DNA from 4 places in the Oceanobacillus longus genome. Region 2 is predicted to be linked to each of the others. Evidence: predicted binding sites of a transcription regulator. Region 2 holds the regulator's gene; each other region holds the start of a gene.
What was found. The regulator Rex, encoded in region 2, represses fermentation and respiration genes when NADH is low (regulators of the CRP and FNR family bind a similar motif). The targets are predictions, from matches to a motif close to TTGTGAAATATTTCACAA.
Positions count from the first base shown of each region.

Region 1: cydD (thiol reductant ABC exporter subunit CydD) is a predicted target of Rex. The motif match lies at 2,418-2,435, and genes of this name have one in related genera.
Region 3: ACFOUV_RS04060 (cytochrome c oxidase subunit 2A) is a predicted target of Rex. The motif match lies at 1,966-1,983, and genes of this name have one in related genera.
Region 4: nadC (carboxylating nicotinate-nucleotide diphosphorylase) is a predicted target of Rex. The motif match lies at 1,933-1,950, and genes of this name have one in related genera.

Region 1 covers NZ_JBHSAO010000008.1:389,403-393,491, reverse strand. The annotation lists gene ACFOUV_RS12530 (hypothetical protein) at 104-499, shown strand; gene ACFOUV_RS12525 (L-lactate dehydrogenase) at 551-1,522, opposite strand; gene cydD (thiol reductant ABC exporter subunit CydD) at 2,461-4,089, shown strand, end outside.
Region 2 covers NZ_JBHSAO010000015.1:33,161-37,249, reverse strand. The annotation lists gene ACFOUV_RS16965 (ABC-F family ATP-binding cassette domain-containing protein) at 1-1,714, opposite strand, end outside; gene ACFOUV_RS16960 (redox-sensing transcriptional repressor Rex) at 1,869-2,501, shown strand; gene ACFOUV_RS16955 (hypothetical protein) at 2,597-3,586, shown strand; gene ACFOUV_RS16950 (YdiK family protein) at 3,616-3,813, opposite strand; gene ACFOUV_RS16945 (CPBP family intramembrane glutamic endopeptidase) at 3,817-4,089, opposite strand, start outside.
Region 3 covers NZ_JBHSAO010000001.1:781,244-785,332, reverse strand. The annotation lists gene ACFOUV_RS04075 (thymidylate synthase) at 1-490, opposite strand, end outside; gene ACFOUV_RS04070 (HD domain-containing protein) at 584-1,174, opposite strand; gene ACFOUV_RS04065 (cold-shock protein) at 1,476-1,676, shown strand; gene ACFOUV_RS04060 (cytochrome c oxidase subunit 2A) at 2,060-2,197, shown strand; gene ACFOUV_RS04055 (cytochrome B5) at 2,227-2,730, shown strand; gene ACFOUV_RS04050 (b(o/a)3-type cytochrome-c oxidase subunit 1) at 2,811-4,089, shown strand, end outside.
Region 4 covers NZ_JBHSAO010000001.1:26,520-30,608, reverse strand. The annotation lists gene ACFOUV_RS00145 (TAXI family TRAP transporter solute-binding subunit) at 22-1,026, opposite strand; gene nadC (carboxylating nicotinate-nucleotide diphosphorylase) at 1,059-1,904, opposite strand; gene ACFOUV_RS00135 (transcription repressor NadR) at 2,227-2,760, shown strand; gene ACFOUV_RS00130 (SDR family NAD(P)-dependent oxidoreductase) at 2,914-3,678, opposite strand; gene ACFOUV_RS00125 (acyl-CoA dehydrogenase family protein) at 3,918-4,089, shown strand, end outside.

The sequences.
Region 1 (4,089 bases), on a different contig from region 2:
CTATAATTATAAGTAATACATGTTTAAAAAATTCCTAAATAAATGTAAATTACCATGCTGATTGAAAAATTGGTTTGGAGAATAAATAAGTTGGAGGTTTCAGGTGAAAGAAATAGTTATAATACTAGCAGAAATCGTCAATCAAATACATGATATTTTAGTAGATACGTTTGGCTTAACCATGTCGGATAAAGAACTGCATTTTTGGGTCATTGGTGTAATCGGAATGGCTACTTTTTTCGTCGTTTATTTCTTTTTCAAACTTCTGGAAAATATGAGATGGAGTACAACCATTTTTTCATTTATTTATACGTTTACCATCATGATTGTAATTGTGTTTACGATAGAGCTTCAGCAGGCCATAACGAATAGAGGGAACATGGAATTTGCTGATGCAGTAATGGGCCTATGGGGCTTTATAGTCATGTTTTTTATCTACGCAGTTATTGCGTTGATTATTTACCTCTTTGTAAAATTTTATAAAAATAGAAGAAGGTAGCAATAACAAAAAAACGAGCATTGGGCTCGTTTTTTATTTGTATAGGATTAGCTATTTCGTTTTACATTCCTCAAAATGTGGTGCTAGGATATCCTTTAATACGTTGACACTGTTGCTGAATTTGTTTTTCTCATCCTGATCAAGGTCGATTTCTACAATCTCCCGGATTCCATTCCGGTTAATGACTGCGGGTACACCAATATAGACATGGTTTTCTCCATAGCTGCCATCCAAATGAGCCGATATTGTCAGAATGGAGTTTTCGTTTGAAAATATTGCCTTTGTAATCCTGGCAAGTCCCATAGCTATTCCGTAATAAGTTGCACCTTTGCTTTGGATAATGGAGTAGGCAGCGTCCCTAACATTAACAAAAATTTCATCAAGATCTTCTAGCTTATATTCATCATTCCTGTTAATAAGTTTTCGAATTGGTGTCGTTCCTATACTGGCAGAGCTATATACAGGTAGTTCGCTGTCTCCATGTTCTCCGACAATATAGGCGTGCACATTATTCGGTGCCACTTTAAAGTATTCACCTAATGAATAACGAAATCTTGCTGTATCCAATATTGTACCTGAACCAATAACACGTTCTTTTGGCAGACCACTGAATTTCCATGTAGCATAAGTAAGAACATCGACAGGATTGGTTGCTACAAGGAAAATGCCATCAAAGCCACTACCCATAACTTGATCTACAATGCTTTTAAAAATTTTTAAGTTCTTTTCCACCAAATCAAGTCTAGTTTCTCCAGGTTTCTGATTGGCACCAGCACAAATTACAACTAAGTCTACATGCTTACAATCTTCGTATGTACCAAAACGAATGTTCATGGGACTTGGCGCAAAACCTTTTCCATGATTTAAATCAATTACATCTCCTTTTGCTTTATCCTCATTTAAATCGATCATTACTAAATCATTCACGATTCCCTGATTCATTAAAGCAAATGCATAACTAGATCCAACAAATCCTGTTCCGATTAAAGCTACCCTACTGATACGTACATTATTGTCTATCATGATAATGACCTCCTATTTTTAAAATACCTTTATTTATATTGCCCTAAACCTTATAAAGTTTCACGTATAATAATAACTGTGGGAAGTTTAGAATGTCTCTACTAATCACCTTGCTAAACTTGGTAAAATAAGGCTATTTTAATGTTTGTTGATTTATAATCTTCACTATTGAGATAAAATGCGAAGTAACTGCTATCTATGTTAGATCCTATCTATAAAGCGACGTAACTTCTGGGTGGTATTCTAAGATGTGTGCTATTGCTGTCGTCCGGAATCGCTACGGGCGGATGCTTTCCGCGGGCACGGCCTCAGCCCTGAAGAGAAACCGCTCTTCTGGTCTTCGGACACGTGCTGGGACTGCGATTACTCGCCCCACCGAAAACATTTGTTCCCGCAGGAGTCACCGCCCTTCGCTCATCCGGACTGGTGAAGCTGTAGTAGGTTATTTTATCTATTAGCAAGTTTAGTCATTGTCAGCAACCTTCCAGCTCTGGGAAATATACGAAGACTCCAGCGGGAGGAAAGGCATAGGTGAGACTCTGAAATGCGTTAGCATGAAGAGGCTCACCAGCCGCCCGCGGAAAGCGAAGTATATTTCCCAGAGCGGTCGCCGAAGTTTATCTTACTTCGTATCATTTAAGAGTAAATTGAATCTATCTGAGGGAGTTTATAGAAAATCCGAAGTAAGAAAAGTAACTAAATTAATGAAAAGAGATTTGGTAATCCGGAATGCTTAGGACAAAACAGTTATCCAAAGTCAACCGGAGCAGTGTATCACGATTCCTCCTCATAATGTATCCATATCATTCTGCGAAAGTTGAATGATAATAAAATCGACATTTGTGTTAACTCAGGGTAGTTGAATTTACTACAATGAGGCAAATCATGTATACTTATGTGAAGGTGTTCACTAACCTGATTGCATAGGAGGCATAACAATGAACAAGCTTAAAGAAATGACGATGGAGCAGAAAAGTAAATTGGTCCTTCTGATCATTTTAGCTATAATATCAGGTTTTGCGATAATCGGACAAGGTTATTTATTTGTTATGATTGTCGATCGTATATTTTTGAAGGGTATTTCCTTTTCTGAAATTATACCACTATTAGTAGGACTAGTGGCAGTTCTTTTAACTAGAACCTTTTTCACTTATTTGAGTGGGAGAACAGGGATTAAGATGGCTTCGATCGTGAAGGGGAAATTAAGACAGTCCCTTTTAAATAAATTTTCGAATAACCCCAGGCAAGCATCGTTGCATGGGCAGTCCGGACAAAAGGTGAGCGTAATGATGGATACGGTGGATGAAATCGACAGTTATTATAGCAGCTATCTTCCACAAGTCATCCAGTCATCCATCATCCCAATCATGCTTCTTATTGTCATTTTCATGGAACACTGGACAACAGGTGTCATTATTCTGGTTACGGCACCATTTATCCCGATTTTTATGATGGTTATTGGTTTTAAAACGAAAGATAAATCGGAAGAACAACTTGATAAAATGGCTGCATTTTCAGGGACGTTTCTTGATACATTACAGGGTTTGACAACACTTAAATTGTTCGGACGTTCCGAGCAGCAAAGAGATAAAATACGAAAAAGCAGTTTGGATTTTCGTGATGCAACAATGGAGGTACTGAAGGTAGCCTTCTCCAATTCGTTAGCACTTGAATTTATATCCATGCTAAGTATTGGTCTTGTGGCACTGGAAGTTGCAGTGCGGATGATTATTTTTCAGGATATCACATTTTATACCGGTTTCTTAATGCTAATTCTTGCTCCGGAGTTTTATACCAAATTGAAGGATTTAGGTAGTGCCTTTCATACTGGAAGAACGAGCATGGGGGCTGCGAAGAAATTGGAAAATGAGTTATCTGAACAGGAACAGGCAGTTGAATGGGGAGAAGCGTCTATTCCAACGAATCAACCACCGTCCATTGAACTGGTTGGCGCTGGGTTTAGCTATGAATCGAACGGGTTTGCTGTTAAAAATATCCGTACGGTCATTCGTCCTTTTGAACAGGTTGCAATTATAGGTAAGACTGGTGCGGGAAAATCGACACTTCTGAATATGATTGCAGGTCTTGTTTCACTAAAAGAAGGAGAAATGTGGATCAATGGAGAAAAAAGAGAGCGAATAAGGGAAAAATCCTGGTTTGATAGCCTGAGTTATATTTCCCAGGACCCATACCTTTTTTCAGGAACAATTGCGGATAACATCGCAATTGGTTCCATAGAGGAAACGACACGTGAAGAAATAACCAAAGCAGCTGAGAAGGCAGGGGTAAATAAACTAATCGATACACTTGAAAAAGGGTATGATACACCAATTGGCGAAGCAGGAAGAGGAATCTCTGGTGGCGAAAAACAGCGGATTGCTATTGCAAGAGCCTTTTTAAAACGTCCCTCTATCATTCTTTTTGATGAGCCAACTACGGGATTGGATTTGCAAACAGAGCAAATCCTCCAATCATCTATCAAAGAACTTGGAAAAAATTCAACCGTTATTACCGTTGCACATAGACTGCACACGGTTAAGAATGCAGATAAAATCTTGTTGCTCGAT
Region 2 (4,089 bases):
CACTTTGCTGTTGCTTTCCTTCTTTAAAACTCAGCTTTTTATTTTCGACAGCTGGACCAATTTCCTTTTCCTGCTGAAGTTGTTTTAATTCTGCTTCTTCTTCCTTTTTTTCCAAGTAGTAGTCATAGTCTCCAAGATACATTGAAATGCCGTTTCGTTGCATTTCAGCAACCTGATCGGCAATTTTATTGATGAAATAGCGATCATGCGAGACGAATATAATGGTTCCGGGAAAATCATTAAGAGCAGCTTCAAGAACCTCTTTGCTGTCAATATCCAAATGGTTTGTTGGTTCATCCAATATAAGCAGATTTGCCTTTTGCATTTTCAATTTTGCGAGAGCAAGTCGGGCCTTTTCCCCACCACTTAATGTGTGAACTGGTTTAAGGACATCTTCACCAGAAAATAGAAAATTCCCGAGAATGGTTCGAATATCTTTTTCATTGATTGTAGGATAATCATCCCATAATTCCTGTAGAAGGCTTTTTGATTTGTCAAGCTCTGCCTGTTCCTGATCATAATAACCAATTTGGACGTTGGTGCCGAGTTGGATTGACCCACGATCAGACTTTAGGTTACCTAATATAGCTTTTAATAAAGTTGTCTTACCAACTCCATTTGGCCCTACGAGTGCGATGCGCTCGCCACGATTTACATGTAATTTAATATCGGAGAAAATAGGTTCCTGTTCATCTTCATAACTTAAACGCAGTTGATCTATTTTTAAAACGTCATTTCCGCTTCTTTTTTCAATCTGAAAGGAAAATGATGCTGAAGATTCATCTCCAGGCGGACGGTCAAGTCGATCCATTTTTTCGAGCTGCTTTCTCCGGCTTTGCGCTCTTTTTGTAGTAGAAGCTCGGACAATATTTCGTTGTACGAAGTCCTCCAATTTCTTAATTTCTGTTTGCTGCTTTTCAAATTCCTTTAATTCCTGTTCGTAATTTAAAGCCTTTTGCTCCAAATACTTACTATAGCTTCCATAATATTTACTCGTTTTGTGCCGTGCAATTTCATAAACAATGGAAACCGTCTTGTCTAGAAAATAGCGATCATGCGAAACGATGACAATGGCACCAGGATAGTTTACTAAATAATTTTCCAACCAGGAAAGCGTATCGATATCCAGGTGGTTAGTTGGTTCATCCAAAATCAACAGTTGCGGTTTTTGCAGTAAGAGTTTCCCCAATGCCAGGCGTGTCTTTTGACCACCGCTTAGCTCCATGATAGGTGTATTGTAATCATAATCAAAGAAATTCAACCCTGTCAGAACAGTTTTTATGTCTGATTCATAGGTGTACCCTCCACCAGTCTGATAGGCGAGCTGAAGTTTATCATAATCTTGAAGTAACTTTTCATATTCTTCCCCTGCTAAATTAGAAGCATTTTCCATTTCCTTTTCCAACAAACGAAGCTGGCTTTCCTGACGCCTTAGATGCGAGAATACCTCAATCATTTCATCCCAAATGGTTTTACCTGACTCCAGTGTCATATGCTGGGAGAGATAGCCGAATGTAAGGTCTTTCGGTTTAAAGAAATCTCCTTCATCATAGGATAATTCACCAGCCATAATCTTTAACAATGTCGATTTCCCGGCACCGTTTCTACCTACAATGGCGACACGATCTTTATCTTTTATTTCTAGTTTAATATTTGATAAAATTTCTTCTGCACCGAAGGATTTTGAAAGGTCGTTTAATTGCATTAATATCATAAATATTCACCCCATCCTTCATAGTGTATCTTATAGTTAATTAAGTAAGCAACTCAGGTTGTGAAAAATATCACGATTTCTTTCTGGATTTCTGTTAAAATAGAATAGGATACGTTTATATCATTTACTATAGGATCGAAAAGAGGAAAGTTTAATGGATCAAAATAAAATTCCACAAGCTACTGCAAAGCGCTTGCCACTATACTATCGTTTTCTGAATAACTTAAATCAGCAAGGTAAAAAAAGAGTTTCATCCAAAGAATTAAGTGAAGCAGTAAAAGTTGATTCTGCTACAATCAGAAGAGACTTCTCCTATTTCGGTGCACTAGGCAAAAAGGGTTATGGTTACAATGTCGAGTACTTACTAGGTTTTTTTAGAAGTACTTTGGACCAAAACGAAGTTACAGAAGTGGCTTTAATTGGTGTAGGTAACCTTGGTACAGCATTCCTAAATTATAATTTTATGAAAAATAATAATATCCGCATTACGATGGCTTTCGATGCTGACCGTGAAAAAGTAGGTACCGATATTGGTGGGATACCCGTTTATCATGTCGACGATCTCGATGAAAAATTAAATCATATTAAAGTTGCAATCTTAACCATACCAGCTATTGAAGCGGATTCAATTGCCAATAAACTGGTAGAGAAGGGGATTACTGGAATCCTTAATTTTACACCTGCGAGGATAACCGTCCCTAAAGCAATTCGCGTACATCATATTGATTTAGCTGTCGAATTGCAGGCACTCGTATATTTTCTGAAACACTATTCACTTGATAAATAATAATAATGCTATTGAAATGTAATTATTTCGATGGCTTTATTTTTTTGCAAATTGGAGTATATCTAATTATCTAATGAAAGATGGGAGAATTTTTTATGAAGAAATTGGGGCGCTTTGGGATTTCCACTATTTTATTTATTTTTATTTCATTCGTACTTGCAGCATGTTCAGAAGATGAAAGTATACAAGAATCGTCTGATAAATCCGTTCGTGCAGAGATGGAGGAAGATACGGAAGAAGATTTGCAGGAAAATCTCCCTGAAGACGAGGTATTATTTACAGTGATTGAGAATAATGTAAAGGCACTTAGAAATGGAAACCAAAATGAATATAAGCAAACGGTACATAGTGAGTCACCTGTATATAATCAAAGAGTAGATACAATGAAACAATTATCCCATTATCAGTTGGATATGGAGCTTTCCGGTCTTTCTGTAGAAGAAAGGACGGAAGAAGAGGCAAGGGTTTCTTTTATACAGACAACGATAAAGATGGAAGGACCCGAATTTCAAAACAATAAAACTTCAGGGATACATGTATTAAAAAATGAAAATGGAAATTGGAAAATCTATCAGACAGAAGTCGAAGAAGTAATTACACTTGATGAAGATGTCTTATCTGAAGAAGTAACGATGGAAGGGGAATATACGGATTACATTACCAATCTGAAAAATCCATTTGATGATGGTGGGTGGACGCTCGGAAACTATCAGGAAGCAGATGGGGAAGCGATTGCAGAGTATCTTCTATCGCATGAGGACTTTAGTAATTTAACGGAATTATTAACCATTCATTATTACCAGGATGGAAATCATCAGATAGGCATAGAAAATTTCATTTCTGAAATGGAGAACAATCTTACCGAAGTGCATACAGATAGCTTAGAATTCAACACGTTAGAACAAACATCAGAGGAAGGAGTAATTGAATTCGCTTTAACTGATGATGAGGTACTGTTCGATCAGGAAGAGGTTGTGAGAGTGTTCATAAAAGAAAATGACTTGTTTGCTATACGGTATACGACATTGGATAAAAAGATAGATAACAAAGAAGATTGGATCGATATGCTAAAAGATGTACAGTGAATAAGTAAAAGGAGCAGAATGTTATCATTCTACTCCTTTTTATTTTTAGACTTAAAATATTGTGTCAGCAGTTTAAAGACTACCCAGAAATCCATGGCTGCAACTGCAGCAAAGATAAGCGTAACCGGATTCCAAAGCGTATCGCCTTTACTTTGAATTGCAATGTAAATAAATGTCGTACCCATCAGTGTGTATATGAATGCTTTGATTAATAATGACTTACCCATTAATTATCCTCCAATGAAAATTGTTTGTAATTGGTCCAGTTGTTGTTGAATTTCCTCTGGAGTCAGTGAATACTGTGCAAGAACAACCATCGTATTCATTCCAGCGTGAACGATAATTGGCACTAGAATCCGCTTCGTTTTTACATACAGAAATGCGAATACAAAGCCCATCGAAGCATAAATTAAGATGTGCTGCGGTTCACCATGAATGAATCCGAAGATAAGAGCGGAAAGCAGCCCGGCTAAAAAGAAATTCATTCGTTTATAAAAAGTACC
Region 3 (4,089 bases), on a different contig from region 2:
CTATCGTATCGTTTTGTGAGGTTTTCCAGTTTCGCCATTGTTTTCCATAAACAGATCCAAGATCCCCAAATTCCTCAGCAAAGGTGTTATCCTGCAATATGTTTTCTTTAAATTTTTGCATCTGTTCCTGATATATTTCGTTAAATTCTGGATCCCGCTGACTTCTGATTCCAAAATCCTTCATGTCAGGTCCGGTATATCTTTCACTCTTTATCCATTTTTCAAAAGCCCATTCATTCCAAATATTATTATTGTTCTCGAGTAAATAACGAATATTTGTATCTCCCTTTATAAACCATAGAAGTTCGCTGGCAACTAGTCGAAAAGGAACCTTCTTTGTGGTCAGTAACGGGAAGCCTTCTGATAGATCAAAGCGTATTTGATGTCCAAAGACAGAGTGTGTTCCGGTATTTGTGCGATCTCCCTTTTTAAAGCCATTATTTAAGATATGCTGGCATAAATCCAGATAAGCTTGTTCACTTTTTAGCATCGTATCTCTCCTAACTTATTTATGTACGCTCTGTGAGTTCAAATAGGAATGTGTTTATTATAAAGTTTTCTTACGTCTTAATCCAGTATTGCGTTAATTCCATTCTTTATTAAATTGTTCTAAAAATTTTTCCATAAATTGATGTCGCTCCGCTGCAATATTCTTCGCTGTCTCGGTATGCATCAGATCTTTCAATTTTAATAACTTATCGTAGAAATGCTGGATGGATGTGAAGGTGACCCCGGGTTGATGAATCATTTGATGATTGGCCCCACCATATGCAAACGTCCTGGCAATTCCAATTGCACCAATTGCATCCAATCGATCAGCATCCTGAACTACTTTTCCTTCCAGTGTTTCCGGAATTCTTCCTTTACTATAAGAGATGCTATTAATGATTGTATCAATAACGGTAATGTGGGCTTCTTCCATGGAAATGGAATCTAAAAATAAATGCATATTTTCTGTTGCTTGCGCTGGATTCTTAAATAGTTTTTTATCCCCTACATCATGTAGCCAAGCAGCTGCTTCACAAATAAAACGGTCAGCATTTTCTTCCCTTGCAATCTGCTCTACTAAATTTACTACACGCTCCATATGAAAAAAGTCATGTCCAGTAACATCGGCATTGAAAAGTTGAAATGCATAATCCCTAATCGCTGCCAACTGTTTATCCTTCTTCATAGAATTTCTCCCTCTTTTGTTTCTCTAAACAGTATAACCTCCATTCCATTTTTTTTCAGTTTAAATAGTGTAATTATTTATTCAAAACAAGTTCCTTTTCTTGACTGTACATTTTGAATAATATAATATTAATACTAAGCAAAGAAGATGTACGGAATCATTAATGACATGGGCGGCTTCTATAGAAGTGGATGCAATAGTGATCCTACACTTCTAATAGACGCCGCCCTTTTTAATATATTCTGTGCTAACTTTGTATTAACACGCCTTTTACGTGGAATTATTTAGGAGGAAGAATTACATGGAAAATGGAGTAGTAAAATGGTTTAATGCAGAAAAAGGTTACGGATTTATTCAAATGGACGAAGGAAATGATGTATTTGTACATTATTCCGCTATCCAGGAAGAAGGTTTCAAGTCATTGGAAGAAGGCCAAGAAGTTTCTTTTGAAGTTGTGGATGGAGAACGTGGTCCACAAGCTGCAAATGTTGTAAAAAGATAAGGATAACATATATAAGCAGAAGCGGAAATCCAGATGGATTTCCGCTTTTTTTGGCAGTAAAGAAAGTATAAACTACTTCCTTTACTGCATAAGTGCAACTAAGGCTGTCACCCAAAAGCTTGGTGACAACCAAGTTTTCTAATGAATCAATCGCTCTCTGCCTTGTTGAAATAATTAATAACGATTTGTCAATAAAATACCTAAATTGTTCACAAATTGTTCACATACTTTTTATACTAAAAAGTTAGTAAAACACTGATAGGAGCTTGCATGCACATAATTGAACAAAATGTGAAACGTTTGCAAATTTACTAAATTCTATTCGTACTTTGTGTATGATAAAAACAGAAGGTATCCGATTCTTTTAAGAAAGGGTGGTACGAATGGATGGCAATGGGAAAAAGCATGCAGGATCAGACGATGAAACGAATTTAAAAGGAACATTTATTTCAGTCGGAATTTTGGGTTTTATAATTGTTGTTAGTTGGTTTGCCATTTTTGCATTATTTATTTCAAGATAATAAAAGAAATTTTAAAGGAGTGACAATCCATGCATTTACACAAGTATGAAAGAATATGGCTGATATCTGGGATTTCTGCATTAATCTTATTTTTAACTATTCTTGGGTTTGGAGCATTTTATCTCGGAACTCACCCACAAAGCCATGGTGTCATAATTGACCCAGGAAATATTGAAGCAAATGAAGCCTTTCAGACTGAAAATCTTGGACTTACCAAAGTAGATGATGATAAGTATATTGTCAACATTGTCGCAACTGCATTTAATTATGACCTTGGTGTTGATGACGAAGGAAAACCAGTTAAAAATATTAAAATACCAAAAGGTGCTACTGTCCTTTTCCAAGTAGTAACACCTGACGTGGTACATGGCTTCAATATAGCCGGAACCAATGTAAATATGATGGTAGAACCTGGATTTATAAGCAGTATAGAAACGGAAATGAATCAGGCTGGAGAGTTTACACTATTATGTAATGAATATTGTGGTGTTGGACATCACATGATGTTTGCAACTGTGGAGGTGTATGAATAATGGCTATTCCAAAATTAGATGTATTTCAAGAGAATTCCAGATTACCACTTTCAATTAGTAAAAAAGAAGCCAATCTGTATATGTCATTTATTTATGTCGCATTTATTTCATTGTTTATTGGCGGATTAATGGGACTTCTTCAAGTATTAGTTAGATCGGGAAGTTTTACATTACCTTGGGGAATTGGCTATTATCAAATCTTAACTTTACATGGTGTTGTTCTTGCTCTCGTTCTAACAACGTTTTTTATTCTTGGTTTTCAATATGCTTTAATGGGGAAAACGGTTGGCATTTCAGATAAACAGCGTAAAGTATCCTGGCTTGCTTTTTGGATCATGACTGTTGGAACTACGATTACTGCAGCGACCATTCTCGTAGGTAAGGCAAGTGTTCTCTATACGTTCTATGCGCCTTTAAAAGCTCATCCATTATTTTATATTGGTTTGACTCTTGTAATTGTTGGTAGCTGGGTTGCTGGTTTTGTTAATTGGCGCCAATTATATGTTTGGAAAAAAGCACATCCTGGCGAAAAGTCACCTTTATTGGCTTTCATGGTAACGATCAATATGTTAATGTGGTTTATCGCATCTTTAGGAGTTGCAATCGCGGTACTTGTACAATTTATTCCATGGTCTCTTGGTTATGCGGAGACGATTAATGTATTGGTAAGCAGAACATTATTCTGGTATTTTGGCCATCCGTTGGTATATTTCTGGTTGTTACCTGCTTATATGGCATGGTATGCAATCATTCCAAAGATTATTGGTGGAAAAATATTCAGTGATTCGCTGGCAAGATTATCATTTGTTTTGTTTCTATTCTTCTCCATTCCGGTTGGTTTCCACCATCAACTGACAGAACCAGGAATTGATCCTACCTGGAAATTTATCCAAGTTGTTCTTACATTTATGGTTGTTATACCTAGTTTGATGACCGCATTCTCGATGTTTGCTACTTTTGAAATAACCGGACGCCGAAAAGGATATGGAGGTTTATTTGGCTGGTTGAAACATTTACCATGGAAGGATGTTCGTTTCCTTGCTCCGTTTATCGGTATGTTAGCATTTATACCTGGTGGAGCTGGCGGAATTATTAATGCATCCCATCAAATGAACGCGGTTGTTCATAATACTATTTGGGTAACAGGGCATTTTCATTTAACCGTAGCTACAACAGTAATTTTAACCTTCTTCGGTATTACCTATTGGCTTATACCGCATTTAACAGGTAGAACGCTCACAAAAGAAATTAATCGCTTGGGAATAATTCAAACGTTTATTTGGACAATTGGTATGACAATTATGTCAGGCGCAATGCATATTCAAGGGCTACTCGGAGCACCAAGACGATCTTCCTACT
Region 4 (4,089 bases), on a different contig from region 2:
ACGACTCCTTTTTGGAAAAAGTTATTCCAGCAATCCCTTTTCCCTGAAAAATTTTTCAGCGCCCGGATGTAGGGGAACATTGCCAACATCCATCATCTTATCTTCTGTTAAATTTTTGAATTCCTCATGCACATTTCCAAGATATTCCACATTTTCATAAATCGATTTCGTCATTTGATAGACTTCATCCTCTGGGACATCTTTATGGGTGATAAGGATAGCAGGTGTACTTATTGTGTCGATATCCTCTTCTATAAATGAGTAGGTACCAGCTTTAATCGTTCCAGATTCCATACCTAGTTCTTTCGATACTGCCTGAATCGTTTCCTGATCCAGTGCGAGCATTTTCAACTTTATCGTAGTTGAAGCCTCAATTATATCTCCGGACGGTGCTGATACTGCATCACCGGTTGCATCCATTCGATGATCTGCCATCATTTCAAATGTTTTCGATCCGGATAAATAATCTATTGACCCTCCCCAGGAACGGATATCTTCATAGGTAACTCCATATTCCTGTAAAATTGCTCGGGTTATCATTTCCCCTGCTGAGCCTTGTTGATCAACTGCCAACCGAATCGGTGCTTGCTGTCGGGCAATTTCAGCAATCGATTCATACGGCGTATCTGCTGTAACAATGAATTGATAATAGTTAGATGGTATGATAACACTCACAGCCCGAAGATTGGTGTAAGCCTCCGTATATGGTTCCTCTCCGCTATATGCGGCATAGGAAGTCATCGCATAGGACAAGCCATATGGCACGACAGCCGTTCCGACAGCTGGTGGGTTTTCCACAATGCTGCCAGGCTCCACCGTAACAATAGCCTCATCGTTTTCCCGACGGATGGATTCAGCAATACCCTCTGCAAATACAGACCATGCTCCACCAGTCCGTCCACCAATGATCGTTGTTTCGATGGAATCCTTTGAACCGTTAGTATTTGAAACAGTTTCACTTCCGCAAGCTGCCAAGAAAACGATTCCTAGCATGATAGCTATAGCCAAGTATCTATTTTTATCCACGAATTTTTCCCCCTGTTCAATATTGCGATAAGTTATTTTTTCTTTCCCTCTTGAACTTGCAAACTAATATCCAATGCCTTCACCGAATGCGTTAATGCCCCTAATGAAATATAATGAACACCGGTATTTGCATAAGTTGCTAGATTTTCTAGCGTTATCCCACCTGAAGCTTCCGTGACAATGGAGCTTGGGACCATTGCTGCAAATTCCTTAACTTCTTCTGGACTGCGATTATCGAACATAATAACGTCTGCGCCTGCAGCTATCGCTTCCATAACTTCTTCCTTGTTTTCCGTTTCGACTTCGATTTTTACCATATGACCGATTGCTGCTCGTGCTTTTTCAACTGCATTCGTTATTGACCCGCAATATGAAATATGATTGTCCTTGATCATCACACCGTCATATAATCCATTGCGATGATTTTTTCCCCCACCAGTGATAACCGCATATTTATCCAACATTCTTAGTCCCGGCATTGTTTTTCTAGTATCACAAATGTGTATCGTTGAATCATTCAATGTTTCGACTGCTTGATTCGTCATCGTTGCAATTCCACTCATTCGTTGTAGCAAATTTAAGATGACCCGTTCTCCCGTTAGTAAATGGCGAACAGGGCCATATACTTCTGCAATGGTATCGAGCGGTTGTACCTTCTCACCGTCTTTAAAATGAAGCTTGATTTCCATTTGTGGTTCGAGCAGATGGTATGCTTCTTTTATAATGGCTAAGCCGGATAATGTCCCTGTCTCTTTGGCGATGAACACACCTTTTCCTGTTTGACTTTCCGGAAAAATCGCCTCGCTCGTTATATCCTGATCACCGATATCTTCTAATAGAAAAGACTCGAGTGCTTTTCGCAGTTTTAATATGTTCATGTTTATTTCTCCTTTTATGTAATTGTGATTGTGATGTTTTTCACATTAAGAGTATGAAGGTACGCTTGTTTATTTTTAATCGTATAGGTCTTATTTTTCCTATGTATCTAGTGGAAAAGATATAGAATTCTATTTTGGTAATGTCACCTGTCTTGACATCTATATTTACATAGAATTAATATATTATCAAGTGTTAAATTTCGGTATTCAGGGTCCCTTACAAACGGATACCTGCTATCATTGACGTGTTGTGTTTTTATGCTATGGTGAAAGCAGAATGATTCGCATCACGTGAAAATTTTATTGATGAGGTGGTTTCCATATGAAAACGGAGAAGAAAATGCCTTCTGCTAATAGACAGCAACTGATTATAACCAAGCTGAAAGAAGCAAATGAGCCAATCAGCGGCAGTGATTTCGCCAAGGAAACCAATGTCTCCAGGCAGGTGATCGTTCAAGACGTTTCCATTTTAAAAGCAAAAAATGAGCCGATCATCGCAACAAGCCAGGGGTACCTTTATTTAAAAGATGATAAAAACGATTCTTTGGAACAGAAGGTAATCGCTTGTAAGCATGGTGCCAAACAAACGCTGGATGAACTCTATCTCATCGTCGACCATGGCGTTACGATTAAGGATGTTAAAGTTGAGCATGCAGTCTACGGTGATTTGACTGCATCGATTATGGTCAGCAACCGAAGAGAGGCGGACCAATTCATCGAGAAAATTAATACAGCTGGTGCCTCCTATTTATCATCGCTAACAGACGGTATACATCTACACACCCTTGAATCCGACTCTACCGACAAAATTGAAGCAGCCTGTGCCGACTTAAAAAAAGCAGGCATCCTCATCTAGAACGGTGCCAGAACAGTGCCTGTCACTCCCCGGAATTTGGTGAAATTTGTCGAATGATAGACAGGTTATCCTCTCTTCAACAATTTCAATCCATATTGAAAAAAGAGGAAACCACAGCCATGTGATTTCCTCTCTTTTATTAGTGATAATCTATTAATCTGCCTGCATACCTCCATCAACATTATACAAGGATCCATTCACGAACGAGGCATTATCAGATGCAAGGAACAGTACAACTTGAGCAACTTCATTTGGTGAACCAAAGCGTCCTACAGGTATTCCCTGTTTGATTGCTTCTCCTGAAGTTTCTGGCTCACCTGGTGTAATATTATTCTGAATATCTGCAAGCATCTGTGTGTCAATCGCTGCTGGTGCAACAGCATTGACACGAATTCCACTCGAAGCTGCTTCAAGTGCAGCAGTTTTTGTTATACCTGCTACCGCATGCTTGGAAGCAATATATCCTGCCATACCAGCTGAACCAATATATGCTGCATTTGATGCGGTATTGATAATGCTGCCATAGCCTTGGCTCTCCATCTGTTTTATTACATGTTTCAGCCCTAAAAATACACCAGTTACGTTAATACTAAGAATCTGTTCAAATTTTTCTTTTTCCAAATCCTTAATCTGTGCAAATGGTCCATTGATTCCTGCATTGTTGAAGAAAACATCAATTTTTCCAAAGGCTTCCACAGTTTGTCGCACATAGTTTTTAACATCTTCTTCATCTGTTACATTCGCTTTTAGAGTCATAATCTTATTACTATCAGCTTTCAAAGAAGTCTTTGCTCTATCAAGGGCTTCCTGATTAATATCAATCAACACTACTTTTGCTCCGTTATCTAAAAAAAGCTGAGCCGTTGCCTGACCAATACCACCAGCTCCACCAGTGATCAATACGACTTTATCTTCCATTTAAATCTCCTCCTTTTTGTAATTAACTATCTTTTTGTAACTATTTAACAGTATACTGTAAGCGCTATCTATTTACAAACATTTCAAACTATTAAACCGAACAGTGCCTGTCACTCCCCGATATTTGTCGAATGGTGCTAAGCTATTCCAATTGAAACTATCTTTGTTTAATGAAATAATAAGCGTATAAACCCAACTTTATTGATATGATTAATGAAATCAAACGTAGGAGGTTCATAATGAAGTTAACAGAGTTAGAAACAATGGAAGAAAGAGTAACACTTTTAATAAAAACGGTAGAACCATTTGCGAGTCGTGCACGGCAGCACGATGAAGATGACTCATTTCCTTTTGAAAATTTCGAGGACTTAAAAGCAATTGGTTACCCGGCATTAACGGTCCCAAAAGAAT